4 regions of the Pseudomonas sp. AC083 genome follow, and region 3 is predicted to be linked to each of the others. Evidence: predicted binding sites of a transcription regulator. Region 3 holds the regulator's gene; each other region holds the start of a gene.
The links. Region 3 encodes sigma-54, which starts transcription at its own class of promoters, with help from an activator protein. Its sites were predicted from a motif close to ANTGGCATNNANNTTGCTNT; they were not measured.
Positions count from the first base shown of each region.

Region 1: AC0IXA_RS20565 (pilin) is a predicted target of sigma-54. The motif match lies at 4,182-4,201, and genes of this name have one in related genera.
Region 2: AC0IXA_RS25130 (CmpA/NrtA family ABC transporter substrate-binding protein) is a predicted target of sigma-54. The motif match lies at 3,662-3,681, and genes of this name have one in related genera.
Region 4: glnA (type I glutamate--ammonia ligase) is a predicted target of sigma-54. The motif match lies at 3,866-3,885, and genes of this name have one in related genera.

Region 1 covers NZ_CEEDDH010000015.1:110,610-117,799, forward strand. Annotated here, with positions in the region: gene coaE (dephospho-CoA kinase) at 1-230, opposite strand, end outside; gene AC0IXA_RS20550 (prepilin peptidase) at 227-1,099, opposite strand; gene AC0IXA_RS20555 (type II secretion system F family protein) at 1,101-2,318, opposite strand; gene pilB (type IV-A pilus assembly ATPase PilB) at 2,321-4,021, opposite strand; gene AC0IXA_RS20565 (pilin) at 4,248-4,685, shown strand; gene AC0IXA_RS20570 (BON domain-containing protein) at 4,985-5,338, shown strand; gene AC0IXA_RS20575 (DUF2845 domain-containing protein) at 5,574-5,873, opposite strand; gene AC0IXA_RS20580 (DUF748 domain-containing protein) at 5,870-7,190, opposite strand, start outside.
Region 2 covers NZ_CEEDDH010000023.1:102,763-109,952, forward strand. Annotated here, with positions in the region: gene rlmKL (bifunctional 23S rRNA (guanine(2069)-N(7))-methyltransferase RlmK/23S rRNA (guanine(2445)-N(2))-methyltransferase RlmL) at 1-1,509, opposite strand, end outside; gene rmf (ribosome modulation factor) at 2,040-2,255, shown strand; gene AC0IXA_RS25125 (quinone-dependent dihydroorotate dehydrogenase) at 2,555-3,574, opposite strand; gene AC0IXA_RS25130 (CmpA/NrtA family ABC transporter substrate-binding protein) at 3,793-5,004, shown strand; gene AC0IXA_RS25135 (ANTAR domain-containing response regulator) at 5,020-5,595, shown strand; gene AC0IXA_RS25140 (nitrate/nitrite transporter) at 6,027-7,190, shown strand, end outside.
Region 3 covers NZ_CEEDDH010000006.1:209,447-216,636, reverse strand. Annotated here, with positions in the region: gene AC0IXA_RS12485 (class II fumarate hydratase) at 1-515, shown strand, start outside; gene AC0IXA_RS12480 (hypothetical protein) at 543-983, shown strand; gene AC0IXA_RS12475 (superoxide dismutase) at 985-1,596, shown strand; gene AC0IXA_RS12470 (ZIP family metal transporter) at 1,627-2,520, shown strand; gene AC0IXA_RS12465 (HPr family phosphocarrier protein) at 2,555-2,830, opposite strand; gene rapZ (RNase adapter RapZ) at 2,846-3,703, opposite strand; gene ptsN (PTS IIA-like nitrogen regulatory protein PtsN) at 3,706-4,170, opposite strand; gene hpf (ribosome hibernation-promoting factor, HPF/YfiA family) at 4,183-4,491, opposite strand; gene AC0IXA_RS12445 (RNA polymerase factor sigma-54) at 4,565-6,055, opposite strand; gene lptB (LPS export ABC transporter ATP-binding protein) at 6,222-6,947, opposite strand; gene lptA (lipopolysaccharide transport periplasmic protein LptA) at 6,947-7,190, opposite strand, start outside.
Region 4 covers NZ_CEEDDH010000005.1:224,301-231,490, reverse strand. Annotated here, with positions in the region: gene AC0IXA_RS11410 (YkgJ family cysteine cluster protein) at 1-22, shown strand, start outside; gene typA (translational GTPase TypA) at 237-2,057, opposite strand; gene thiI (tRNA uracil 4-sulfurtransferase ThiI) at 2,197-3,651, opposite strand; gene glnA (type I glutamate--ammonia ligase) at 3,979-5,385, shown strand; gene AC0IXA_RS11390 (DUF4124 domain-containing protein) at 5,715-6,227, shown strand; gene AC0IXA_RS11385 (DUF4124 domain-containing protein) at 6,224-6,847, shown strand; gene glnL (nitrogen regulation protein NR(II)) at 7,078-7,190, shown strand, end outside.

The sequences.
Region 1 (7,190 bases), on a different contig from region 3:
CGCAGGGCGGCGCGGTCCAGCGTGCCGTCGGCCTGCAACACGGCGGAACCGAAATGCTCGGCGATTTTCGCCAGCGCCGGACGCCCCGGCTCGACTACCCAGCGCGCCGCATGATCGGCATCCACCACATGCACGCCGAGGTCGATGAAGTGCTGCGCCGCCGCGCTTTTGCCGCTGCCGATGCCGCCGGTCAGGCCGAGGATCCAGGGTTTTTCCACAGGGGTATTCATTTCAAACCGACAGACTGCCAATAGAAGTCGGTTATTTGACCACCCCAGAGCAAGGCAATCCAGCCGGCAATTGCCAGAAAGGGCCCGAAGGGGATCGGCGTCGAGGTTTCCTGGGCGCGCAGGCGCAGCATGACGACGCCCAAAATCGCTCCCACCATGGATGACAACAGAATCGTCAGCGGCAGAATCTGCCAGCCACCCCAAGCGCCAAGCAAGGCCAACAGCTTGAAATCGCCGTGACCGATGCCGTCCTTGCCGGTGAGCAGTTTGAACAGCCAGAACACCGACCACAGCGCCAGATAACCCGCGACTGCGCCCCACAATGCATCTGGCAACGCCACGAACACGCCGAAGCTGTTGACGATCAGCCCCAGCCACAGCAGCGGCAGCACCAGCACGTCGGGCAGCAGCTGATGTTCGCAGTCGATCAGACTCATCGCCAGCAAGCCCCACGTCAGCAAAATCAGCAAGCTCGCCGGCCAGCCGAAGCCCAGATGCCAGGCGATGAATGCCGAGAGCAGGCCGCAGGCCAGTTCGGTCAGCGGGTAACGTCTACTGATCGGCGCCGAACAGGCCGAGCAGCGCCCGCGCAGCAGCAGATAACTGAGCAGCGGAATGTTTTCCCACGGGCGGATCCGGTGTCCGCAATGCGGGCACGCGGAGTGCGGCAGCATCAGGTTGTAGGTCGGCACGGGCGTTTCGCTGGGCAGGCCGAGCACATCATGGGCTTGCTGGCGCCAGTCGCGCTCGAGCATTTTCGGCAAGCGCCAGACCACAACATTGAGGAAGCTGCCGACCACCAGCCCGAGCAGCAGCGCGCTGACCACAAAGGCCAGCGGATACACGGCAAACAGTTCATCGATAGGCATGTCAGATCGCTGAGCCGAGTTGGAAGATCGGCAGGTACATGGCCACCACCAGTCCACCGACGATGACCCCCAGCACCACCATGATGAACGGCTCCATCAGGCTGGTGAGGTTGTCGACCATGTTATCGACTTCCGCTTCATAAAAACCGGCGACCTTGTCGAGCATGTCATCCAGCGCGCCCGATTCCTCGCCGATGGCGGTCATCTGCACCGCCATATTGGGAAACACACCGGTGCTGCGCATGGAGAAGTTCAGCTGCATGCCGGTCGAGACGTCTTGCCTCACGCGCAGCACCGCGCGCTTGAACACCACATTGCCGGTGGCGCCCGCCACCGAATCCAGTGCTTCGACCAGCGGCACACCGGCGGCGAAAGTGGTCGACAGGGTGCGGGCAAAGCGGGCGACGGCGGACTTGTACATCAAAGTGCCTACCAGCGGCAGCTTCAGCAGCCAGGCATCGCGCCGGTCGCGCAGGGCCTGCGAGGTCTTCAGCGCGTGACGAGTGCCGAAAAACGCTGCCACCAGTGCAAACAGAATCGCCCACCACCACTGCTGCATGAATTCCGACAGGCTGATGATCATCAGGGTGAAGCCCGGCAGTTCTGCGCCGAACCCGGAGAATACCGACTGGAACTGCGGCACCACTTTGACCAGCAGAATGCCGGTCACCACCGCCGCCACCAGCACCACGGCGGTGGGGTAGGTCATGGCTTTCTTGATCTTGGCCTTGAGCGCTTCGCTTTTTTCCTTATAGGTCGCCACTCGTTCGAGCAACGTGTCGAGGGCACCGGACTGTTCGCCGGCGTCGACCAGGTTGCAGTACAACTCGTCGAAGTATTGCGGCTTCTTGCGCAGGGCCGTGGCGAAGCTGTTACCGGCGGCAACTTCCTGTTTGACCTCATCGACCAGCTTGCGCATGGCCGGGTTTTCGAAGCCTTCGCCGATGATGTCGAAGGACTGCAACAGCGGTACACCGGCCTTCATCATCGTTGCCATCTGCCGGGTGAACAGGGCGATGTCCTGCGGTTTGATGCGTTTGCCCAAGGTCAGCAGGGAGGCGGACTTCTTGCGCACCTTGCCCGGGTTGATCCCCTGTTTGCGCAGCTGCGCCTTGATCAGTGCGGGGTTCTGTCCGCTTAGTTCGCCGCTGACTTTGCTGCCTTTGCGGTCGGTGCCTTCCCAGGCGTAAATGCTGACTTTTGCTGCCTTGACCGCCATGTTCAATCCTTGGTGACCCGGTTGATTTCCTCAAGGCTGGTGATGCCTTGCATGGCCTTGTACAGCCCGGAAGTGCGCAGATCGGCGAAACCGTCGCGGCGCATCTGAATGTCGATTTCCAGCGAATTGCCTTCGGCCATGATCAACCGTTGCAGGTCCGGTGTGTTCTTTACCACTTCATAAATCCCCACGCGTCCTTTGTAACCGCCGTTGCAGTGATCGCAACCGACCGGCTCGTAGATCGTGAAATGGCCGATGCGTTCCTCGGGGAAGCCTTCCTTGAGCAAGGTTTCGTGCGGGATTTCCAGCGGCCGCTTGCAGTGCGCGCACAACTTGCGCGCCAGACGCTGGGCGATGATCAGGCTGACCGAGGTGGCGATGTTGAATCCGGGAATGCCCATGTTGTGCAGGCGCGTGAGGGTTTCCGCTGCGCTATTGGTGTGCAGGGTCGACAGCACCAGGTGGCCGGTCTGCGCGGCCTTGATCGCGATCTCGGCGGTTTCCAGATCGCGGATCTCGCCGACCATGATCACGTCCGGGTCCTGACGCAGAAACGAGCGCAGCGCCTGGGCGAAGTCCAGCCCTTGCCGAGGATTGACGTTGACCTGATTGATGCCTTCCATGTTGATTTCCACCGGGTCTTCGGCGGTGGAAATGTTGATGTCGACGGTGTTGAGGATGTTCAGTCCGGTGTACAGCGACACGGTTTTACCGGAACCGGTGGGGCCGGTGACCAGAATCATCCCTTGCGGCTGTTTCAGCGCGGCCAGGTACAAGGCTTTTTGTTCGGCCTCGTAGCCCAGCGCATCGATGCCCATCTGCGCACTGGACGGGTCGAGGATCCGGATCACCACTTTTTCGCCCCACAGGGTCGGCAAGGTGTTGACGCGAAAATCGATGGATTTGCTTTTCGACAGGCGCATCTTGATCCGCCCGTCCTGGGGTTTGCGTCGTTCGGAAATATCCAGACTGGCCATTACCTTCAAGCGCGCGGCAATGCGCCCGGCCAACTGGATCGGCGGCTTGGCCACCTCGCGCAGCATGCCGTCGGTGCGCATGCGCACCCGGTAGTTTTTTTCGTACGGCTCGAAATGCAGGTCGGACGAGCCGCTCTTGATCGCATCGAGCAGCATTTTGTGCACAAAACGTACGACCGGGGCGTCGTCGGCATCGAGGCCGCCGATCACGTCCTGTTTGTTGTCATCGATGGACTCGACGTCGAGGCCGTCGAGATCGACATCGGCCATTTCTTCCAGACCCGAGGCGTGGCTGTCGAAGAACTTGTCGATGGCGTCGCTGAGTTTGTCGTCCTCGACCAGAATCGCTTCGGTGCTCAGGCCGGTGCTGAACTGGATGTCGCTGATCGCCTGCTGGTTGCTCGGGTCGGAAAGGCCCACGAACAATTTGTTGCCGCGCCGCCACAAGGGCAGGGCGCAATGCTGACGAACCAGTTTTTCACTGACCAGGCCCTTGGGCTGAGTCTCTTTGTCGAGGCAATGCAAATCGAGCAGGGCCATGCCGAAATGTTCGGAAGCGATCTCGGCAATTTGCCGGCTGTTGACCAGTTTGTTGTGTACCAGGTAATTGACCAGCGACACGCGATTGCGCTGGGCCTGCGCCCAGGATTGCCGGGCACTTGTTTCCGTGAGCAGTTCGGCCTGGACCAATTGCTTGGCCAGACCGCTCAGAGCGATGTCATTCATGGGGATTCCGCACGCTTGCCGTTCATGACTTATAGCCTAGTCAAGTGACAGCGCCAAACACGGCCGGTGCAGGTGACAAAAAGTGTCAGATAGTGCGGTTGCGGGTTGTAGGAAACGGCGCAGGAAATTGCGCGCGCCCAGCAGGCGGGGCCTGAAAGGCGTTGGCATGGGCTGTGCTGAGCCTTGTTCAGATCATGAGATTTCGACTCATGCATGGAGCGTGTCTATGAAAAAACAACAAGGCTTTACATTGATCGAGCTGCTGATCGTCGTGGCGATCATCGGCATTCTGGCGACTATCGCCCTGCCTCAGTATTCGAAATATCAGGCGCGGTCGAAGGTGACGGCGGGGTTGGCGGAGATCAGCGCATTGAAAGTGCCGTTCGAGGACACGATCAATCAAGGCACAGCTCCAACTCTGGCCAACGTTGCTAATGGTGCGACTACTACTTCCAACTGTACGTTGGCAGTTACAGGCACAGCCGCGACTGGCGAAGGCACAGTCACCTGCACCCTGCTCAATGCACCGGGTCCGGTGTTGGGTAGGACCATTACTCTCTCCCGTTCCGGTTCCGCTACGGGTAATACCTCCGGCGTGTGGACCTGCGCGACCACTGTCAACTCGGACTACGCGCCTCGTGGCTGCACGGCCAGCGGTGCGTAATCACGTTGCCTTCTGAACTGGAAATGCCCCGCACTGCGGGGCATTTTCGTATCGTCACCTGTTCACAAAAGCTCCAATAATTTCAGCAGCTTATGAACTTTCCGAAAAACCGCAACTTGCATGCGAAATTGCGCTGAGTCATGCATTTTGCATGAAAATGAAAATCAGCGTTTTTTATAACCTATTGTTTTTAAAAGGTTTTATGCGGACGAAAAAGTTGGCACAGCGTTCGCAATATCTCCGGTAACCCTGCTGACAAGCGTTACAGCAGACTTCCAGTAAAAACAGGAGTTACTCGTATGAAGAAGTTCGCTATCACTGCCGCTGCTACCGCTCTGACCCTGACCATGGCTGGTGGCGCTTTCGCCCAGTCCGCTCAGGCTACCCAAGCGCCAATGGTTCTGGCTGCCGGTGAAGTTACCGAAATGAAACAAGATACCAGCGACACCTGGATCACCACCAAGGTCAAAGCTGACCTGGTTACCGAAAAAGGCATTCCAGGCACCGACATCAAAGTCGAAACCAACAAGGGTGTAGTTTCCCTGTCGTCGACCACTGCGGTAACCGAGTCGCAGAAAGAAGTCGCCGTGGGCATTGCCAAGAAAATCAAAGGCGTTAAAGCGGTCTCCGCTGACGGCCTGAAAGCCGAGTAAGGCAAGACTTCTCGCCTGAACCGGGAGAAGACGCGACAGACGGGCCGAGCAATACGTCTGCCGCAACTTTAGAGTTCATGCGAACGGTCACACGGATGTGACCATTACAGGCCCCGGCACTTGTGTCGGGGCCTGTTCTATTTCGAGAATCAAAAGATCGCAGCCTTCGGCAGCTCCTACAGGGAAATGCATTCCAAATGTAGGAGCTGCCGAAGGCTGCGATCTTTTGCTCTTCTCAGTTACCGCGTTTGCTGTTGATCTGCCGCAGGCGATTGCCTTCGAAGCGCAGGTATTGATACATGCCGTTGTTCGGGCCGTAGGTCCATTCCTCGACCTGAAACTCTTCGCGGCGATTGGCACTGCGCTTGTAGCCGAGCACGTCGCGACTGACCGGCTCGCCACATTTTTGCAGCACTTCGTTGGCGCGGTCGCCGAGGCTGATCAACTGGCTGGCGCAGCGCAATGTATCCGACGCCGACGCGTGGCCGGCGGCGCAGGTCAGCGCGAGCACAGCCAGCCAGTTACGCACGGTCATTCGGCATCCAGGTGCATTTGCGTGACCACGCGGCCATCGCTTTCGGCCTCGCCGAGGTTCGCGTCGATGAAGTACACGCGGTCATCTTCGAGCTTGCCCTTGTCGACCAGGTAATCCTTGATGGTGCTGGCGCGATCCTGGCCCAACTGTCGCAACAGCACCTCGCTGCCGCTCCAGAACGCGATCACGCCCTGGCGCATTTTCGCCGTGCGCTCTTCCTTGCCCAAGTCTTTCCATTCTGCCGGTGGCTGGGTTTTCAGGCGGGTGCGGTAAATCCCTTCGAGCAACGCGCCTTTCTCGCTTTCGGGCACTTGCAGCAGCGAGGCCTGGGCCGGGACTTTGTCGCCACGGCGCTGGAGCATCTTGTAGTAGTTGTATTGGTATTCGCGTTCCAGACGTTGCTCGGCCAGCAGTGGCCCATCACTGCTCTTCGCGGCAGTGCCTTCGATTTCCAGGCGCAGCGCCGGACGTTCCTTCAGCGCTTGCGACAGTTTCACCAGCGCCGCTTCGGCGTCTTTGCTCAGATCGCTGGAGCCCGGCGCGAAGGACACCGTGCCGAGGTCTTCGGAGCCGCCGCCGCTGACCAACCCGCCGATCATTTTGAACGGTGCGGCGGCGGCTTTGACGATCAAATTGCGCAGGGTCTGCCAGACGATCGGCATCACGCTGAACTGTGGATTATTCAGGTCGCCGGTCACCGGCAATTCGATGGAGATCTTGCCGTCGACGTCCTTGAGCAGGGCGATCGCCAGTTTCAGCGGCAAACTTACTGCATCAGGGCTGTCGACCTTCTCGCCCAGTTGCAGCTGCTCGACGACGACTTTGTTCTCGGCTTTCAGTTGGCCTTTGGTGATCAGGTAGTGCAGATCAAGGTTGAGCCGGCCCTTGCGGATGCGGTAGCCGGCGAATTTGCCGGAGTAGGGCGTCAGGGTCGTCAGTTCGACGCGCTTGAAACTGGTGGCGATGTCGAGACTGGCCATCGGGTCGAACGGATTGACCGCCCCCTTGATGGTCACCGGCGCATAACGGTCGACCTTGCCTTTGATGTCGACGCTGGCCGGTTTTGCCTGACGGCTGTCGATGGTGCCGATCTGACCGTTGAGCTGCTGCACGGCGGTGGCGAAATTCGGCGTCAGGCTGAAGTCGGCGAAGTTGGCCGAGCCGTCGTTGATCGCAATCGCACCGATGTGAATGCCCAGTGGTTTGTCCTTGCCGGCCGGTTTGGCTGCGGTGCTTTTTGCACCGCTGTCGGCCGGTTGCGGGATCAGCAGGTCATCGACGTTGGTGGTGCGATCGTCGTTGATCATGAAGCGCACA
Region 2 (7,190 bases), on a different contig from region 3:
CGCGGCGTATTCCTGAACGTGCACCCAGTCGTGGTACAGGTCGATGGCCATCGCGTATTCCGGCATGTCGGCATCATAGACGCGGTAGCAATCGATGCCTTCGCGCTTGACCCACTTGCCCATCGCCTTGAGATTTTTCTGCAAGCGATTGGCAAACATCTGCCCGCCTTCACTCAAGCGCGGCTGCTCGATCACCGACGCCGGGGCTGGCGTCGGCTTGATCGGGTTGCCGTTCTTGTTGAACTTGCGCTCTTGCGGCTCGTCCGGGGTCTGATCGTAAGCCGCTTGCTCGCGCTCGGCCTGACGCTGTTCCGGGGTGCGGCGCTCGCCAGTGACGAACTGATCCGGAAGAACCTTGATCAGCAGCAGTTTGCACGGCAGCGCGCCGTTCCAGAACGAATACTGCTTATGGCTGCGAATGCCCATGCGCTTGCCCAGATCCGGGGCACCGGTGAACACCGCCGCTTCCCAGTTCAGGCAGGCCTGACGCAGACGCTCGCCGAGGTTCTGATAGAGATACAGCAGGCTGGCTTCGTCGCCGAGACGCTCGCCGTACGGCGGGTTGCAGATCACCAGGCCTTTCTGGTTCTGGTCCGGGCGCGGCTCGAAGGTCGCCACTTCGCCCTGGTAGATCTTGATCCACTCGCTGAGGCCGGCACGTTCAACGTTGTTGCGGCCTGGCTGAATCAATCGTGGGTCGGCTTCGTAACCACGAATCCACAGCGGCGGTTTGGCCAGACCGGCGGCGGCACGCTCGACGGCTTCTTCGTGCAATTTTTTCCACAGCGCCGGCACGTGACCGAGCCACGCGGTAAAACCCCACTGCTCGCGACGCAGGTTCGGCGCCATGTCGGCGGCAATCATCCCGGCTTCGACGAGGAACGTACCGACACCGCACATCGGGTCAGCCAGTGCGCCGCCTTCGGCAGCAATACGCGGCCAGCCGGAACGGATGAGGATGGCGGCGGCGAGGTTTTCCTTCAGCGGCGCCGCGCCCTGCTGCAAGCGATAGCCGCGCTGGTGCAGGCTGTGGCCGGACAGGTCGAGGGACAGAATCGCTTCGCCGCGATCCAGACGCAGGTGAATGCGCAGGTCCGGGTTGAGTTTGTCGATGGATGGACGATCGCCCTGCGGCGTGCGCAGTTTGTCGACGATGGCGTCTTTGACTTTCAGCGCGCCGAAGTGAGTGTTGTCGATGCCCGAGCCGTGGCCGCTGAATTCAACGGCCAGGGTGCCGTCGCTGAGCATGTGATCCTGCCAGTCGATGTCGAGCACGCCGTGGTAGAGGTCTTCGGCGTCCTTCATCGGGAAACGCTTGAGCACCAGCAACACACGGTTGGCCAGACGCGACCAGAGGCACAGGCGATAGGCGGTTTCCATGGTCGCCATGCCACGCACGGCGGAAGTGTGCTCGCGCGCTTCTTCAAGGCCAAGCCCGACGGCTTCCTCGATGAGCAGGCCTTCAAGGCCTTTGGGGCAAGTGAGGAAGAGTTCGAAACGATCGGACATGGTAATTCCAGAGCCTTTGGCTAGTGGGCAGGCAACGCATTGCCGACCCGGTTTTCAATCAGGCGCTTTTCTGAAAGAGCGCCCGCGTGGCACGAAGGTGTGCCGTTCCATCCCCGCTGCTCGGGTTAAAAGAGCTTAGATGCCGGGACAGATAAAAAAGTTGGTGCAACAAAAAGACTGAAAACGACCCTTCGTCGAATATTACCCAAGCGCAAACGTGGGTCATTCTCACTAAAGGATTAACCCCCTGAGTCAGCGGGGCGCCGATCATACCGGGGTTTGCGCATTGAACGTTGAACAAATACGCGGTTACTTATCGCCATAGCATCCTTAACGTTACGTGCTTATGACAAAACGATCATTCCCTCGATGTGACTCATTGGTTAGAACTGAGCACAGGTTGACGTCGCAACGGCGTCAACACCTTGGCTCGCCACGCCGGCAGCGAGCCGCACGATGGCAGGTTTTTTCTGCCAGACCTCAATTGAGGTCAACGCGACACTACAGTCAACAAGTGAGGGAAACACCCTATGAGAAGACTTAAGCGTGATCCGTTGGAAAGAGCATTTTTGCGCGGATATCAATATGGCGTTGGTGGCAAATCCCGTGAGCTTTGCCCATTTACTCTACCGTCGGTACGTCAAGCCTGGATCAACGGCTGGCGAGAAGGACGCGGCGACAACTGGGACGGTATGACCGGCACTGCGGGAATCCACAGACTCAACGAACTTCACGCCGTCGGCTGACACAGGGCATTTATTCCGACACGACAATCTGAATTTGCAATGAATTAACCACGCACGTCCTTCCCGGACGGCGGGCTACGGCCCAGGGGCTCCTTCGAGGAGCCCTTTTTAATGCCTGCAGAAAGGGTTAACCGGGTTCCACGTGGCGAGGGGATTTATCCCCACTCGGCTGCGCAGCAGTCGCGAAATCGGGATTTCAATTTAACTGGCATATCAATGTGCAAGGTTTGGGGCTGCTGGGCAGCCCAGCGGGGATAAATCCCCTCGCCACAAAGGCTCCCACAAGGCCTCCGCAATCCTCAGCGCAACGCGGCGATCGCATCCACCGATTCACGAATCAGCGCCGGGCCTTTGTAGATGAAGCCCGAATAGATCTGCACCAGGCTTGCACCGGCCATGATCTTCTCCGCCGCATGTTTACCTTCGGTAATCCCGCCCGCAGCAATGATCGGCAAACGCCCGGCCAACTCACCCGCCAGCACTTTCACGGTGTGGGTGCTCTTTTCACGCACCGGCGCGCCGGACAGACCGCCCGCCTCGTCGCCATGTTCCATGCCTTCGACGCCGACACGGCTGAGCGTGGTGTTGGTGGCGATGACCGCATCCATGCCGGTTTCGATCAACGCCTGGGCAACCTGCGCGGTTTCTTCGTCGGTCATGTCCGGCGCAATCTTGATCGCCAGCGGCACATGTTTGCCGTGACGCAGGGCCAGTTCGGCGCGGCGCGTGGCCAGATCCGCGAGCAATTGCTTGAGCGAGTCACCGAACTGCAGGCTGCGCAAGCCCGGGGTGTTTGGCGAGCTGACGTTGACGGTGACGTAGCTGGCGTGGGCGTAAACCTTGTCCAGGCAGATCAGGTAATCGTCGACCGCACGCTCGACCGGGGTGTCGAAGTTCTTGCCGATATTGATGCCCAGCACGCCCTGGTATTTCGCCGCAGCGACCCGCGCCAGCAGGTTATCCACGCCGAGGTTGTTGAAGCCCATACGGTTGATGATCGCCTCGGCTTCCGGCAGGCGGAAGATCCGTGGTTTCGGGTTACCCGGCTGTGGGCGCGGGGTCACGGTGCCGATTTCGACAAAACCGAAACCCAGTTGCGCAAAGCCATCGATGGCCGCGCCGTTTTTGTCCAGACCTGCCGCCAGCCCCACCGGGTTCGGGAACTCGAGCCCCATGACGGTCACCGGCATTTTCGCCGGCGCCTTGCACAGCAAGCCGTTGAGACCCAAACGTCCACCCGCGCCGATCAGATCCAGCGACAGATCGTGGGAGGTTTCCGGGGAAAGTTTGAACAACAGCTGACGGGCCAGGGTGTACATGGGCGGCAATGACTCGGGCGGCGAAAAGAGGCGGCGATTATAGCCGGGCATCGTCCCCCGGCGCGAGGCGCCTGCGCGAATCAGGCCACTGGCATATGCCTTGCACCACCCCGCTCATCAGTCTGCCGACCAATGACGGCGCGCAGGCCAGGACAATGGCGTCGTCCCCGGGTTTTGCCTGCGCAGAATCCGGGACGACGTTTTTTTTGAGGTAGCGTATGAACGAAACGTCCTTGGGGCCTCTGGCCTGGGTCAATGGCAGCGATGCGCCGGAAAAGAGCGCGATCGATCTAGGCTTCATGGCGCTGAGCGACTGCGCCTCGGTGGTGGTCGCCGCCACCCAGGGCTTCGCCCAGCCCTACGGCCTGACCCTGAACCTCAAGCGTCAGGCCTCATGGGCCAACTTGCGCGACAAACTGGTCAGCGGCGAACTGGATGCCGCACACAGTCTGTACGGGCTGATTTATGCGGTGCACCTGGGCATCGGCGGCGTCGCCCCGACCGACATGGCGGTGCTGATGGGCCTGAACCAGAATGGCCAGAGCCTGAACCTGTCCCATGGTTTGCAACAGGCTGGCGTGAACAGTCCTGAAGCGCTCGATCGGCACGTGCACCAAAGCCGCGCAAAACTGACCTTCGCCCAGACCTTTCCCACCGGCACCCATGCGATGTGGCTTTATTACTGGCTGGCGAGCCAGGGCATTCATCCGTTGCAGGACGTCGACAGCGTGGTGGTGCCGCCGCCGCAAATGGTTGCGCACCTGCAAGCCGGGCGCATCGACGGCTTTTGCGTCGGCGAGCCGTGGGCAGCCAGCGCCGTGCAGCAGGATCTCGGCTTCACCCTGGCGACCAGCCAGAGCATCTGGCCCGACCATCCGGAAAAAGTCCTCGGCTGCACCCGGGAATTTGCCGAGCAATACCCCAACACCGCGCGGGCGCTGGTCATGGCCATTCTTGAGGCCAGCCGTTTCATCGAAGAAAGCCCGGAAAACCGCCGCAGTACCGCGCAATTACTCAGCGCCACCGAATACCTCGACACCCCCGCCGCGTGCATCGAGCCGCGTTTTATGGGTGACTACGCCGATGGCCTCGGTAATCGCTGGCAGGATCCGCATGCGCTGCGTTTTCATGGCGATGGCGAGGTCAATCTGCCATACCTTTCCGACGGCATGTGGTTCATGACCCAGTTCCGTCGCTGGGGTCTGTTGCGCGAGGACCCGGATTATCTGGCAGTCGCCCGCCAGGTTCAGCGCCTGGATCTGTACCGCGAGGCAGCGAGCGCTGTTGGCGTCGCGACTTCCTGCGCAGACGTGCGCAGCAGCCAGTTGCTCGACGGCAAGGTCTGGGACGGCAGCGATCCGGCGGGCTATGCGCGCAGTTTCAAACTGCACGCGCTGAACGACGATGCCCCCCTTCTCGCCCGCCGCTGACAGGAGACCGCGAACATGTTGCGCATTCTGCTGATCAACGACACCGCGAAAAAAGTCGGACGCCTGAAAGCGGCGCTGACCGAGGCCGGCTTCGAGGTAATCGACGAGTCCGGCCTGACCATCGACCTGCCGGCGCGCGTCGAAACGGTGCGCCCGGACGTAATCCTGATCGATACCGAGTCACCGAGCCGCGATGTCATGGAGCAAGTGGTACTGGTCAGCCGCGACCAGCCCCGGCCGATCGTAATGTTTACCGACGAACATGACCCGGGGGTGATGCGTCAGGCGATCAAGTCCGGGGTCAGTGCCTATATCGTCGAAGGCATTCACGCAAAACGGTTGCAGCCGATTCTCGACGTGGCGATGGCGCGCTTCGAGAGTGACCAGGCCCTGCGCGCGCAATTGCAGGCCCGTGACCAGCAACTGGCCGAGCGCAAGCGCATCGAACTGGCCAAGGGTTTGCTGATGAAGATGAAGGACTGCAACGAGGAAGAGGCCTATACGCTGATGCGCCGCCAGGCCATGAGCCGCCAGCAGAAGCTGATTCAAGTGGCGGAGCAGATCATTGCCATGAGCGAGTTGCTGGGCTGAGATTTTCGCTGCAAATCAAGAGCCCCTCACCCTAGCCCTCTCCCTGAGGGAGAGGGGACCGACCGCGTTGTCTTGCGCTGTCCGCCGACCTCAACGACCGAGTCGATTATGGATTCACTCGAAATCGTTCAGATCGGCAAATGATTCGGCCATCCCCCGCTCGGTTCCCTCTCCCTCTGGGAGAGGGCTAGGGTGAGGGGCTTTCGCTTTTCAGCTGTTGGCACAAATCTCGCTAAGTAAACCGCACAGGTAACCAACGGCGGTTGCCCCACCTACGACAAAGACGTCGCTCCCCCCGTTCGCCCCCCGGCGAATCAGGTAGCGGCGTTTTTGCGTTTTGGCCCCACAGAGCGGGGCCGGTGGTGCGGCCGTGAGGCGCTCCACCTGCTGTGCATGACTCCTTTCGAGACTCTTTTCAGCCGAGGTGCGCGATGAATTCAAGCTTCTGGAAATCCGGCCATACCCCGACCCTGTTCGCGGCCTTCCTGTATTTCGACCTGAGCTTCATGGTCTGGTACCTGCTCGGCCCGCTGGCGGTGCAGATTGCCGCCGACCTGCACCTGACCACCCAGCAACGCGGCCTCGTCGTCGCCACGCCGATTCTCGCCGGCGCGGTGTTGCGCTTCGCCATGGGCATGCTCGCTGATCGCTTGTCGCCCAAGACCGCCGGACTGATCGGCCAGGTCATCGTCATCTGCGCGCTGTTCGGTGCCTGGAAACTCGGCATCCACAGTTATGAACAGGCGCTGATCCTCGGTCTGTTTCTCGGTATGGCCGGCGCCTCGTTCGCCGTAGCCCTGCCGCTGGCCTCGCAGTGGTACCCGCCAGAGCATCAGGGCAAAGCCATGGGCATCGCCGGCGCGGGCAACTCCGGCACCGTGTTCGCCGCGCTGCTGGCGCCAGTGATTGCCGCCGCGTTCGGCTGGAGCAATGTCTTCGGTTTCGCCCTGATCCCGCTGGTTTTGACTTTAGTGCTGTTCGCCCTGCTGGCAAAAAACGCCCCGCAGCGGCCAAAACCGAAAGCCATGGCCGACTACTTCAAGGCCCTCGGTGATCGCGACAGCTGGTGGTTCATGTTTTTCTACAGCGTCACCTTCGGCGGCTTCATCGGCCTGGCCAGTGCCCTGCCCGGTTACTTCAACGATCAATACGGTCTGAGCCCGGTGACCGCCGGCTACTACACCGCTGCCTGCGTGTTCGGCGGCAGCCTGATGCGGCCGTTGGGTGGCGCGCTGGCCGATCGCTTCGGTGGCATCCGCACTTTGCTGGCGATGTACACCGTCGCTGCCATCTGCATCGCAGCGGTGGGCTTCAATCTGCCAAGTTCCTACGCGGCGCTGGCGCTTTTCGTCTGCACCATGCTCGGCTTGGGTGCGGGCAACGGCGCGGTTTTCCAATTGGTGCCGCAGCGTTTTCGTCTGGAAATCGGCGTGATGACCGGGCTTATCGGCATGGCCGGCGGTATCGGCGGCTTCGCCCTCGCGGCCGGCATGGGCGCGATCAAGCAAAGCACCGGCAGTTATCAACTGGCGCTGTGGTTGTTCGCCAGCCTCGGTGTGCTGGCGTGGTTTGGCCTGCACGGCGTCAAGCGTCGC
Region 3 (7,190 bases):
ACCTGCGCTGGATGAACTCAGGTCCCCTGGCCGGCCTCGGCGAAATTGAACTGCAAGCGCTGCAACCGGGTTCATCGATCATGCCCGGCAAGGTCAACCCGGTGATCCCGGAAGCCACAGCGATGGTCGCTGCGCAAGTGATCGGCAACGACTCGGTGATCACCGTCGCCGGTCAATCCGGCAACTTCGAACTGAACGTGATGCTGCCGATCATCGCGCACAACCTGCTGAGCAGCATCGAACTGCTGGCCAATTCCAGTCGCCTGCTCGGTGACAAGGCAATCGCTACTTTCAAGGTCAACGAATCGCGCTTGCAAGAAGCGTTGTCGCGCAACCCAATTCTGGTCACCGCGCTCAACCCCATCATCGGTTACCAGAAAGCCGCCGAAATCGCCAAGCAGGCCTACAAGGAAGGCCGCGCGGTGATCGACGTCGCTCTGGAACACACCGACCTGTCGCGCAGCCAGCTGGAAGAGTTGCTCAACCCCGAGAAACTCACCGCCGGCGGCGTGTAAACCCCGCAACCGCTTTGGAGGCTCACCATGGAGCACTGGAAACGCACGATCGAACGGGCCAATCGCTGCTTCATGCTGGGCGAACTGATCGACGCCCGTGAGGCTTACCTGCAAGCCCTGGCCCTGGCGCAAGTGTTGTTCGAACGCTGGGCGGATGCCGACGAAGCGGTGGCGGCCTGCGTCGTCTCTCATCACAACCTCGCCGACCTGCATTTGCGCCTGAACCAACCGGAGGAGAGCGCCGAATACCTGTGCGCTATCCATCAACGTTTGTTGCAGACCATGCAGGACGAACGCCTTCGCCCGGCGCTGCGTGAGGCGGCGTTGCGCCAGAGCAGCAAGACCTACGTCGAACTGTTGAATTTCATCAGCGAGCACGGCGAGTACCCGCGCACCCAACGCCTGCTGCATCCAGACACCGGCAATGCTCGCCGCGCCGCAAATTCTCATCAGCATGGAGTCCACTGAAATGGCTTTTACCTTGCCTGCCTTGCCCTACGCCTACGATGCCCTCGAGCCGCACATCGATGCGCAGACCATGGAGATTCATTACACCAAGCACCACCAGACCTATATCAACAACCTCAACGCCGCCGTTGAAGGCACCGAATTCGCCGAGTGGCCGGTGGAAAAACTTGTCGCCAGCGTCCAGCAACTGCCGGAAAAGCTTCGCGCGGCGGTGATCAATCAGGGCGGCGGTCACGCCAATCACTCGCTGTTCTGGGAAGTGATGGTGCCCAACGGCGGCGGCAAGCCCGACGGCGCGCTGGCCACGGCTATTGATGAGCAACTGGGCGGACTCGACAGTTTCAAGGAAGCCTTCACCAAGGCCGCGCTGACCCGTTTCGGCAGCGGTTGGGCCTGGCTCAGCGTGACACCGGAGAAAAAACTGGTCGTGGAAAGCAGCGGCAATCAGGACAGCCCGTTGATGAACGGCAATACCCCAATCCTCGGTCTCGACGTCTGGGAGCACGCCTACTACCTGCGCTACCAGAACCGTCGCCCGGAATACATCAACGCGTTCTACAACGTGATCAACTGGCCGGAAGTTGCTGCGCGCTATCACGCCGCACTGGTTTAAGCCTTCAATAAAAACAATCCAGGGCTGACTATGGGCACGGAAACACTGGCGATTGGCAGCGGGCGCATGTTTCGTTACGCGGTGGGCTCGCTGTTGCTGCTGGCGGGGATGACTTTGCTGGTCGCCCACGGTTTGCAGTGGCTGAATCTGGAACCGCGGCTGTTGCGCGCCTTGCAGGGCGGTGCCATCTGCGCCTTGGGCACGGCGCTTGGCGCGGTGCCGGTGCTGGTGATCCGGCGCATGCCGCAGGCACTCAGCGACACCTTGCTGGGATTTGGTGCCGGGGTGATGCTGGCGGCGACGGCGTTTTCGCTGATCGTGCCGGGCATTGCTGCGGCGGAGAGTCTTGGTCTTACGCCGTGGGCTGCCAGTGGCCTGATCTGCTTCGGCATCCTGCTCGGCGCGTTCGGTCTGTATCTGGTGGATCGGCGCGTTTCGGGGGCCTCGCCGGAGATGCTCGTCGGCACGCTGGAGCATCCGGTGATTCCACCACGAATCTGGCTGTTCGTGTTCGCCATCATCGCGCACAACATTCCAGAAGGCATGGCGGTCGGCGTGTCTGCCGGCGGCGGGATGGCGGACGCCGACAGTCTGGCGATGGGCATTGCGTTGCAGGATGTGCCGGAAGGGCTGGTGATTGCGTTGGTGCTGGCCGGGGCGGGGATGTCACGGTACAGGGCGTTTCTCATCGGCGCGGCGTCTGGGCTGGTCGAACCGGTATTTGCACTGTTATGCGCGTGGCTGGTGAGTCTGGCTCAGGTGCTGTTGCCGCTGGGACTGGCGTTGGCGGCCGGGGCGATGTTGCTGGTGGTGACCCACGAAGTGATTCCGGAGTCGCGTCGTCATGGGCATGACAAGCTGGCCAGTATGGGCCTGTTGGTCGGGTTTTGTCTGATGATGGTGATGGATACGGCGTTGGGGTGAATGGAGGCGAGGAACAGTGTCCCCGCCTCAAGGATTATTCACCTTCGTCGAAATACCTTTCGATCAGATCGACCAATGCGTCCATGGCTTCCTGAGCCTGTTCGCCTTCGGTGCTCAAATGGATCTTGGTGCCTTTGCCCGCCGCGAGCATCATCATTGCCATGATGCTCTTGCCGTCGACAGTCGTTTCAGGGGTGCGTCCCACCCGGATCGTGCAGTCTGGATACTGACCGGCCACGCCGACGAATTTGGCCGATGCCCGAGCATGCAGACCCAGCTTATTGATGATTTCGATTTCACGAGCAGGCATCGCGGTGTGAATCCTTTAGGTGAGGTCGCGGTGGCGAACCTGGACGTTCTTCAGGGTTTTCTGCAGGGCCTGGCCCAGACGTTCGGTCAGGTAGACGGAGCGGTGGTGCCCGCCGGTGCAGCCGATGGCAATGGTCACGTAAGCACGGTTGCTGGCGGCGAAACGTGGCAGCCACTTGTTCAGGTAGGCGTAGATGTCCTGATACATTTCTTCGACATCCGGCTGCTGCGCCAGGTACTCGGCCACCGGTGCATCAAGGCCCGATTGCGCGCGCAGCTCCGGTTTCCAGTACGGATTGGGCAGGCAGCGCACATCGAAGACCAGATCGGCATCGACCGGCATGCCGCGCTTGAAGCCAAATGATTCAACCAGAAACGCCGTGCCGGGTTCCGGCTGATTCAGCAGGCGCAGCTTCAGGGTGTCGCGAAGCTGATAGAGGTTCAGGCTAGTAGTGTTGATTTTCAGGTCGGCCAGATCGGCGATCGGGCCGAGCAGGGCGGTTTCATCGTGAATCGCCTCGGCCAGTGAGCGATTGGCGTTGCTCAGCGGGTGACGACGACGGGTCTCGGAAAAACGCTTGAGCAGGGTTTCCTCGTCGGCGTCCAGGTACAGCACATCACACTTGATATGCTTGGCACGGACGTCTTCAAGCAGTTCAGGGAAGCGTGACAGATGGCTCGGCAGGTTGCGCGCATCGATCGACACGGCGACCAGCGGCTGCGCCAGCTCCGTGTGAATCAGCGCACGCTCGGCCAGTTCCGGCAGCAAACCGGCCGGCAGATTGTCGATGCAGTAGTAGCCGTTGTCCTCAAGGACATTCAGGGCGGTACTTTTACCCGAGCCCGAACGGCCACTGACAATGATCAAACGCATGATTAGTGCCCGTTCTGCTCGTCCAGTACAACCTGGTACAAGGCTTCGTTGCTCGTGGCGCTGCGCAGTTTTTCACGAACTTCCTTGCGGTCGAGCATGCTGGCGATCTGGCGCAGCAACTCCAGATGCGCATCGGTCGCGGCTTCCGGGACCAGCAGCACGAACAGCAGGTCTACCGGAGCGCCGTCGATGGCGTCGAAATCGATCGGGGCTTCAAGGTGCAGCAGGGCGCTGATCGGCGCCGTGCAGCTCTTGAGGCGGCAGTGGGGAATGGCGATGCCGTTACCAAAACCGGTGGAACCGAGTTTTTCACGGGCGATCAGCGCCTCGAAGACATCCTGCATCGCCAGATCCGGCACTTCGCGGTGGATCAGGTTGGCAATCTGTTCGAGGGCTTTTTTCTTGCTGCCGCCCGGCGCGTTCACTTGGGAACGGCCGGGGGTCAGGATGGTTTCAAGTCGGATCATGGGATAGGGGTGTTAACGACCGGTCGCGCCCTGGAGGAGGCTCTGGGTCTTTTCCTTATGCTTTTTGAGTTGGCGATCCAGCTTGTCGGTGAGTGAGTCGATCGCAGCGTACATGTCGGTATCTTCTGCGTTGGCGACCACTTCGCTGCCGGGGATATGCAAGGTGGCTTCGATCTTCTGCTTCAGCTTTTCGACGCACATCGTGACCTGCACGTTGGTGATCTTGTCGAAATGTCGCTCCAGTCGCTGGAGTTTTTCCTCGATGTAGGAACGCAGAGGTTGGGTCACTTCCAGTTGGTGTCCACTGATGTTGACTTGCATACAGCTTCTCCTTCGTTGCCAGTGCATAAAGCGGCAGGCCGAAAAGCCTGCCACTGGAACGCTGTAACGTGGCTTACATCAACCGCTTGCGTTCGCTCGAAGGCGCGATTCCGAGGGATTCGCGGTACTTGGCGACGGTGCGGCGAGCCACCTGAATGCCTTGTGCCTCCAGTAAACCAGCGATCTTGCTGTCACTCAACGGCTTTTTCTGATTTTCCGCTGCGACCAGTTTTTTGATGATCGCGCGGATCGCCGTGGACGAGCATTCGCCGCCTTCGGAGGTGCTGACGTGGCTGGAGAAAAAGTATTTCAGCTCATAAATACCGCGCGGGGTATGCATGAATTTCTGTGTGGTCACTCGGGAAATCGTCGATTCGTGCATGCCCACCGCTTCGGCGATGTCATGCAATACCAACGGCTTCATCGCTTCGTCGCCGTATTCGAGGAAGCCGCGCTGATGTTCGACGATCTGCGTGGCCACTTTCATCAGGGTTTCGTTGCGGCTCTGCAGGCTCTTGATGAACCAGCGGGCCTCCTGCAACTGGTTGCGCATGAAAGTGTTGTCGGCGCTGGTGTCGGCACGTTTCACAAAACCGGCGTACTGGGCGTTGACACGCAGGCGTGGCACCGACTCCTGGTTCAGCTCGACCAGCCAGCGCTCGTTGTCCTTGCGCACGATCACATCGGGAATGACATATTCGGCTTCTGTCGACTCGATCTGCGAACCGGGACGCGGATTGAGGCTCTGCACCAGTTCGATGACTTGGCGCAGCTCGTCTTCCTTGAGCTTCATCCGGCGCATCAACTGGCTGTAATCGCGACTGCCGAGCAGGTCGATGTAATCGGCGACCAGCCGTTTGGCCTCGGTCAGCCACGGCGTCTTCGCGGGCAGCTGGCGCAGTTGCAGGAGCAGGCATTCGCTGAGGTTGCGGGCGCCGATCCCGGCGGGCTCGAATTGCTGGATGCGATGCAGGACGGCTTCGATCTCGTCGAGCTCGATGTCCAGTTCAGGATCGAACGCTTCAAGAATTTCTTCGAGTGTTTCGTCCAGATAGCCCTGATTGTTGATGCAGTCGATCAGGGTCACGGCGATCAGGCGATCGGTGTCGGACATCGGCGCCAGGTTCAGTTGCCAGAGCAGATGGCTCTGCAGGCTCTCGCCGGCGGACGTGCGGGTGGTGAAATCCCACTCATCGTCATCGCTGCTGGGCAGGCTGCTGGCGCTCGTCTGGTAGACGTCTTCCCAGGCGGTATCCACTGGCAGTTCGTTGGGGATGCGCTCGTTCCACTCGCCATCCTCGAGGTTGTCCACCGTCGGGGCGGTTTCCTGGTAGGAGGGTTCCTGGATTTCGGCGGGCTTCTGTTCGGCGTTGTCGGCCAGAGGATCGGCGTTGTCGAAGTCGTCGCCTTCTTCCTGGCGCTCGAGCATCGGATTGGATTCCAGAGCCTCCTGGATCTCCTGTTGCAGGTCCAGGGTCGACAATTGGAGCAGGCGGATGGCCTGTTGCAGCTGCGGTGTCATCGTCAGCTGCTGGCCCATTCTCAAGACTAGCGATGGTTTCATGGCAGGGGCTTAACACCTTATTCGCCGGCGCTTTGCGCCATCCACTACAGGGCGCCGAAGCGCCAAACTTAAGCAAATTATATGCCTGAAACTGAAGTGTTTGCCTAGAGCGCTGTAACAATTAAAGCGGATAAATGCGCCTTGAATCGATACAGCGCTGTCGCGCTTACAGGCGGAACTCGTGACCCAGATACACTTCCTTGACCAGATCGTTGGCCAGGATGGTCTCGGCATCACCTTCGGCGATCAGTTGACCGTCATTGACGATGTAAGCGGTTTCGCAGATATCCAGGGTCTCACGGACGTTGTGGTCGGTGATCAGTACACCGATGCCCTTGGCCTTGAGGTGGTGAATGATCTGCTTGATGTCGCCGACCGAGATCGGGTCGACACCGGCGAACGGTTCGTCGAGCAGGATGAACTTGGGTGCAGTGGCCAGGGCGCGAGCGATTTCCACCCGGCGGCGCTCACCACCGGACAGGCTCATGCCTAGGTTGTCGCGGATGTGGCTGATGTGGAATTCCTGCAGCAGGCTTTCCAGCTCCTTGCGCCGACCGGCCTTGTCCAGCTCCGGGCGAGTCTCGAGGATCGCCATGATGTTGTCGGCAACCGACAGTTTGCGGAAGATCGACGCTTCTTGCGGCAGATAGCCGATACCGGCCTTGGCGCGGCCGTGCATCGGCTGGTGGCTGACGTCCAGGTCATCGATCAGCACACGGCCCTGATCCGCCTGCACCAGGCCGACGATCATGTAGAAGCACGTCGTTTTACCGGCGCCGTTCGGGCCGAGCAAGCCGACGATCTGCCCGCTGTCGATCGACAGACTGACGTCACGCACGACCTGGCGGCTTTTATAGGCCTTGGCCAGGTGCTGAGCTTTCAGAGTTGCCATTACTGGGATTTCTCTTCGGTTTTCTTCTTCGGCTGGATCACCATGTCGATGCGCGGACGCGATTCGGTGACCTTGCTGCCCGTGGCGCGACCGGCGCTGGCCAGTTTCTTCACGGTGTCGTAGACGATTTTTTCGCCTTGGGTGACGTTGTTATCCTTGTCGATAACCTTGGCCTTGTCGATCAGCACCACCCGATTCTGCTGGGCGTGGTATTGAATCGTCACGCCGTAGCCCTTGACCGGG
Region 4 (7,190 bases), on a different contig from region 3:
CCGGGCCATCGACAAATTTTGATCGCTGCTGAAGTTTACGGCGGCTGATCGGCCGCCTTCGCGAGCAGGCTCGCTCCCACAATAGAGATCAGTGAACACAGATTTTCTGTTCACCCGAAATCCCTGTGGGAGCGAGCCTGCTCGCGAAGAGGCCAGCGCAAATACCGAATAAAAGCCAGACAAACAAAAACGCCCCCGGTCTCGCGACCGGGGGCGTTTTTTATTCCAGGGCTGAATTACGCCTTGGCTTTCTTGGCAGCGCGGGTACGCTCGCTTTCGTCGAGGATCTTCTTGCGAAGACGGATCGACTTAGGCGTAACTTCGCACAGCTCGTCTTCCTGGATGTATTCCAGAGCCTGTTCCAGGGTGAAGCGAACAGGTGGGACCAGAGCGATGGTTTCGTCTTTACCCGAAGCACGCATGTTGTCGAGCTTCTTGCCTTTGGTTGGGTTGACACCCAGGTCGTTGTCGCGGCTGTTCTGACCAACGATCTGACCGTTGTAGATCTCCTGGCCGTGTTCTACGAACAGCTTGCCACGAGCCTGCAGGGTTTCCAGCGAGTAGGTCAGAGCCTTACCGGTTTCAACCGAAACCAGAACGCCGTTCTGACGGCCGGACATGTGGCCCGACTTCACTGGAGCGTAACGGTCGAAGATCGAGGTCAGGATGCCAGCACCGTTGGTCAGGGTCAGGAACTGGTTACGGAAACCGATCAGACCGCGAGCAGGGATGTTGTATTCCAGACGAACACGGCCCTTGCCATCCGGCACCATGTTGCTCAGGTCGCCCTTACGCAGACCCATCTCTTCCATGACCTTGCCCTGGGATTCTTCAGGGATGTCGATGGTGACGTTTTCGAACGGTTCCTGCTTCACGCCGTCAACTTCACGGATGATCACTTCAGGACGGCCCAGGGCCAGCTCGAAGCCTTCGCGACGCATGGTTTCGATCAGTACCGAGAGGTGCAGCTCACCACGGCCGGAAACCTTGAACTTGTCAGCCGAGTCGCCTTCTTCAACGCGCAGTGCAACGTTGTACAGCAGCTCTTTGTCCAGACGATCCTTGATGTTACGGGAGGTCACGAACTTGCCTTCTTTACCGCAGAATGGCGAGTCGTTTACCTGGAAGGTCATGGAAACGGTTGGCTCGTCAACGGTCAGCGGCTTCATCGCCTCGACGGTGTTGATATCGCACAGAGTGTCGGAGATGAACAGCTCGTCGAAGCCGCTGATGCAGACGATGTCGCCGGCAGCTGCTTCGTCAACGTCGATGCGGTGCAGACCGTGGTGACCCATCAGCTTCAGGATACGACCGTTGCGACGCTTGCCGTCGGCGCTGATAGCGACAACCGGGGTGTTCGGCTTGACGCGACCGCGAGCGATACGGCCAACACCGATAACACCCAGGAAGCTGTTGTAGTCCAGAGCGGAGATCTGCATCTGGAACGGACCGTCACGGTCAACGGCCGGAGGCGGAACGTGGTCGACTACCGCCTGGTACAGCGGAGTCATGTCTTCCGCCATGGCGGTGTGGTCCAGACCGGCAATACCGTTCAGGGCCGAAGCGTAAACAACCTGGAAGTCCAGTTGTTCTTCGGTAGCACCGAGGTTGTCGAACAGGTCGAAGATCTGGTCCAGAACCCAGTCCGGACGTGCGCCTGGACGGTCAACCTTGTTGATCACCACGATTGGACGCAGGCCGGCTTCGAAAGCCTTCTTGGTCACGAAACGGGTTTGCGGCATAGGGCCGTCTTGAGCGTCAACCAGCAGCAGAACGGAGTCGACCATCGACATTACGCGTTCAACTTCGCCGCCGAAGTCGGCGTGGCCCGGGGTGTCCACGATGTTGATGTGGTAGCCGTTCCAGTTGATGGCGGTGTTCTTCGCCAGAATGGTAATACCGCGCTCTTTTTCCTGGTCGTTGGAGTCCATCACGCGCTCGTCGTTGAGCTCGTTGCGCTCCAGGGTGCCGGATTGACGCAGGAGTTTGTCTACCAGGGTGGTTTTACCGTGGTCAACGTGGGCAATGATGGCGATGTTGCGTAGATTTTCGATCACTTGTGTATCTCGATCAGAGGATTCGGTTTGCTGACAAGTCATGGCAGCGATTAGCAGTAGTGTCCGGCATGGCCGTTACAGCTTGACGGCGGTGTCGGGGGGCCGGTGACGCAGGCCACAGGCAAACAGCCCCGGGCACTTAGCTCGGTCGATAAACGCGCACATTGGCATGCCCCTCACTGAGCAAATGGTGGGCATGCAGGCGACTCATCACGCCTTTGTCGCAATACAGCAGGTACTGGCGAGTAGGGTCCAGTTCCTTGAAACGTGCGTTCACTGCATAGAACGGCATCGTCTGTACCTCTATGCCGGCGAGTTCCAGCGGGTCATCCTCGGCGGCATCCGGGTGGCGGATGTCGATGACGATCTGACCGGCCAGCGCTTCGCTGACTTCTTCAATCTGCAAATCCTGGCCCAACTCGTCGATTACCCGATCGATCGGCACCAGTTTGGCGTTGGCGAGCGCACGCTCGAGTACCGCCATGTCGAATTCTTTCTCTTCGTGCTCAACCCGGCCACGCTTGGCGGCGGTCTTGGGGTTGACCGAAATCACGCCGCAATATTCCGGCATGTGCCGGGCGAAATCGGCGGTGCCGATCTCGTTGGCGGTGTCGATGATGTCCTGCTTGTGCGCGACGATCAGCGGCCGCAGCACCAGCTTGTCGGTCACGCAGTCGATCACCGACAGGTTCGGCAGCGTCTGGCTCGACACCTGGGAGATCGCTTCACCGGTCACCAGTGCATCGATGTGCAGGCGTTCGGCGATCTCGGACGAGGCGCGCAACATCATACGCTTCAAAACCACGCCCATATGACTGTTATCGACTTTGCCGAGAATTTCGCCCAGCACTTCCTCGAACGGCACACTGACAAATAGCACGCGTTGCGAGCTGCCGTACTTCTTCCAGATGAAGTGCGCGACTTCCATTACGCCCAATTCGTGGGCACGCCCGCCGAGATTGAAGAAGCAGAAGTGCGCCATCAGGCCGCGACGCATGATCTGGTAAGCCGCCACGGTCGAATCGAAGCCGCCGGACATCAATACCAGCGTCTGCTCCAGCGCACCCAGCGGGTAGCCGCCGATGCCGTTGTGCTGGCTGTGGATCACGAACAACCGTTTGTCGCGAACTTCGATACGGACTTCGATTTGCGGCGCTTTAAGGTCGATTCCGGCCGCACCGCACTCGCGACGCAGCTTGCTGCCGACGTATTTTTCCACGTCCATCGAGCTGAAGGCATGCTTGCCTGCGCGCTTGCAGCGCACCGAGAAAATCTTCCCGGCCAGCGCATCGCCGTAGTGCTGTTTGCACTTCTCGGTGATGTCGTCGAAGTCGCCCAGCGGGTACTCGTCGATCTGCAGAAAGTGCGCGATCCCCGGCATGCAGGTCAGGCGCTCGCCCATCTCTTTCAAGGCTTTGGGGTCGGTAACGCGGGTTTCCAGCTCGAGGTTGTCCCACACGCCGTTCACCACCACGGCCGGGTCCAGGTCACGGAGCACGGTGCGGATGTTCTTGGCCAACTGGCGGATGAATTTCGTCCGGACAGGTCGGCTTTTGATGGTGATCTCGGGGAAGACTTTTACGATAAGTTTCATGAAAACAGCGCGCGAACGGCCAGCCGAAAAAGGGGGGCGCGGATTATAGCGGAAATTGCTCAAGGTTTAACCAGTTAATGTGCAGAAGGTTTTCGCTGCACCAAAACAGGTCATTTCTGAATTTAAACGCAACATTAAGGGGCGGGATTTGTCGATTCAGTACGTCAAGCATCTTAATAAGCGTGAATTTGGGGCAAAAAACCCATGCTGGGGCACTGGCATGCAATTTGCTCCCTTGTGAGGCAGGTTGCCTTGGCAGAGTATTCGCGCCGGCATCACCATTATTAAGGGCATCCACTACCCGCCCTAATTCACCCGGAGGACACTATGTCGAAGTCGGTTCAACTCATCAAAGATCATGACGTCAAGTGGATTGATCTGCGCTTCACGGACACCAAAGGCACTCAGCACCACGTGACCATGCCGGCTCGCGATGCGCTGGATGACGACTTCTTCGAAGTCGGCAAGATGTTCGACGGTTCCTCCATCTCCGGCTGGAAAGGCATCGAAGCCTCCGACATGATCCTGATGCCGGTCGACGAAACTGCCGTGCTCGATCCGTTCACCGAAGACCCAACCCTGATTCTGGTCTGCGACATCATCGAGCCTTCGAGCATGCAGGGCTACGATCGCGACCCACGTGCGATCGCCAAGCGCGCCGAAGAGCACCTGAAAGCCACCGGTATCGGTGACACCGTATTCGCCGGTCCAGAGCCTGAGTTCTTCATCTTTGACTCGGTGAAATTCAAGTCGGACATCTCCGGCTCGATGTTCAAGATCTACTCCGAGCAAGGTTCGTGGATGTCCGACCAGGACATCGAAGGCGGCAACAAGGGTCACCGTCCAGGCGTGAAAGGCGGCTACTTCCCGGTTCCACCGTTCGACCACGACCACGAAATCCGTACCGCCATGTGCAACGCACTGGAAGAAATGGGTCAGTCGGTTGAAGTTCACCACCACGAAGTGGCAACTGCCGGCCAAAACGAAATCGGCGTCAAGTTCAACACGCTGGTGAAGAAGGCCGACGAAGTTCAGACCCTGAAATACGTTGTGCACAACGTTGCCGACGCTTACGGCCGCACCGCGACCTTCATGCCGAAGCCACTGTACGGCGACAACGGTTCGGGCATGCACGTACACATGTCGATCTGGAAAGACGGCAAGAACACCTTCGCAGGTGAAGGCTATGCCGGCCTGTCCGATACCGCTCTGTACTTCATCGGCGGCATCATCAAGCACGGTAAGGCCCTGAACGGCTTCACCAACCCGGCGACCAACTCCTACAAGCGTCTGGTGCCAGGCTTCGAAGCGCCGGTAATGCTGGCCTACTCGGCGCGCAACCGTTCCGCTTCGATCCGTATTCCTTACGTGTCGAGCCCGAAAGCCCGCCGAATCGAAGCACGCTTCCCGGATCCGGCTGCCAACCCGTACCTGGCTTTCGCAGCGCTGCTGATGGCCGGTCTGGACGGTATCCAGAACAAGATCCACCCAGGCGATGCTGCCGACAAGAACCTGTACGACCTGCCGCCTGAAGAGGCGAAAGAGATTCCACAGGTTTGCGGCAGCCTGAAAGAAGCCCTGGAAGAGCTGGACAAGGGCCGCGCCTTCCTGACCAAGGGCGGCGTGTTCTCCGACGACTTCATCGACGCTTACATCGCGCTGAAATCGGAAGAAGAAATCAAGGTTCGCACCTTCGTACACCCACTGGAATATGAGCTGTACTACAGCTGCTGATCCGGTAGCGCTGCGTAAAGCGGCGTGACACAAGAGGCCTCCTTCGGGAGGCCTTTTTTATTGCCCGGCGCAGTTCATTTACCCTGTGGGAGCGAGCCTGCTCACGAAAGCGGTGTGTCATTGATCGTTCCCACGCTCCGCGTGGGAATGCAGCCCGTGACGCTCTGCGTCAATGGACACGGAGCGTCCCAGGAGGCATTCCCACGCAGAGCATGGGAACGATCCGTGTTTTGGCTACCAGTCTTTTCAATTCCAGTTATTAACGGTTTTGGCCAACCGCCCCACCTGTCCTATGCTGCTACCCATCGCTTCCAACCCCGGTCGATTTCATGGGTCGCACGTTCCTCTACATTCTGCTGCTGATCGCCCTGCCCGCCGCCGCGCAGATCTACAAGTACACCGACGCCAACGGCAACACGGCGTACAGCAATCAGCCGCCGGACGGCGTGCAGGCGCAACCGGTCGAGCTGCCACCGCTCAATCGGGTCGAGCCGCAAGCACCGAGTGCGCCGCAAGCACCCACCGCAGAACAACCGCAACCACCGCGCAACGCCTATGAAATCCTCGAGCTCGCCGGTCTGCCCTCTGACGAGGCGCTGCGCGCCAACAACGGCACCTTCACGGTCAACGTCCTGATCAAGCCGCGCCTGCAACCGCCGCATCAATTAAGGCTGCTGCTCGACGATCAGCCCTATGGCCAGCCGAGCAACGTGCCGGTTCTGCAACTGGTCAACATCGATCGCGGCGAGCATCGCCTGGCCGTGCAGGTGATCGACGGCCAGACCGTCATTCAGCAGAGCCCGCCCGCGGTCTTCACCGTGCAACGGGTGCACACGCCATGATCCGCGCGGGGCTGGTACTCGTCCTGGCACTGATGTCGATGCGCACCTCGGCGGAGGTCTTCACCTACATCGACGCACAGGGCAACCGCGTCTACACCGACCAGCCACGCGCCAACGCCAAGCGAGTGCCGATCGCGACGAGCAATCGCATGGCGGTCCCTGCCAACACCGCAGCACCGGTCAGCACGGCGAAAACACCTGCCGAACCAGCGCCCTTTCATTACGCCATGCTGCGCATTCTGATCCCGGAGCCCGATGCCACTTTGCGCAGCAGCGCCGGCGAGCTGATCGTCAGCGTCACCAGCGAACCGGGCCTGCAAAGCGGCCATCGTTATCGCCTGCTGCTGGATGGCAAGGCCACCGGCGAACCCGGCGTCAGCCCGGTGTTTGCCCTGAGCAATATCGATCGCGGCAGCCACAGCCTTTCGATCGAGATCCTCGATGCCGCCGGACGCACCGTGGAGCGCACCGCCAATCAGCCTTTCCACATGCTGCGCATTTCCCTGGCGCAGAAGCGCCAGGTCAAACCCTGTGTCGCCGACGACTATGGTGTGCGCCCGGAATGTCCGCTCAAGGACAAACCTGCAGAGCCGAAAAACCCCTTTCTGCGCTTCTTTTAACGCCCGCCGGCCGCACGCACTCTATTGGTGCACTAAACTGCATCTCGCCCACAACCCAACCCATTTTGGTTCGAAACTTCCCGTTTGCGCTGGCTTCGTGCCATACAAACGCGCGTCAAACGCCTGTTTCAGGGGATAAACGCTTCTTTTCGGAGCCTTGGTTTGGTTTTTGCATTTTCCCGATATCAGCGCTTTGTTCTCGCGCACGCCTTGCTCCAAAAGGGGTCCAGATGACCATAAGCGACGCTATTCACCGTTTGCTGCTCGACAACCTGACCACGGCGACCATCCTGCTCGACGCCGAGCTGCGCCTGGAGTACATGAACCCGGCGGCGGAAATGCT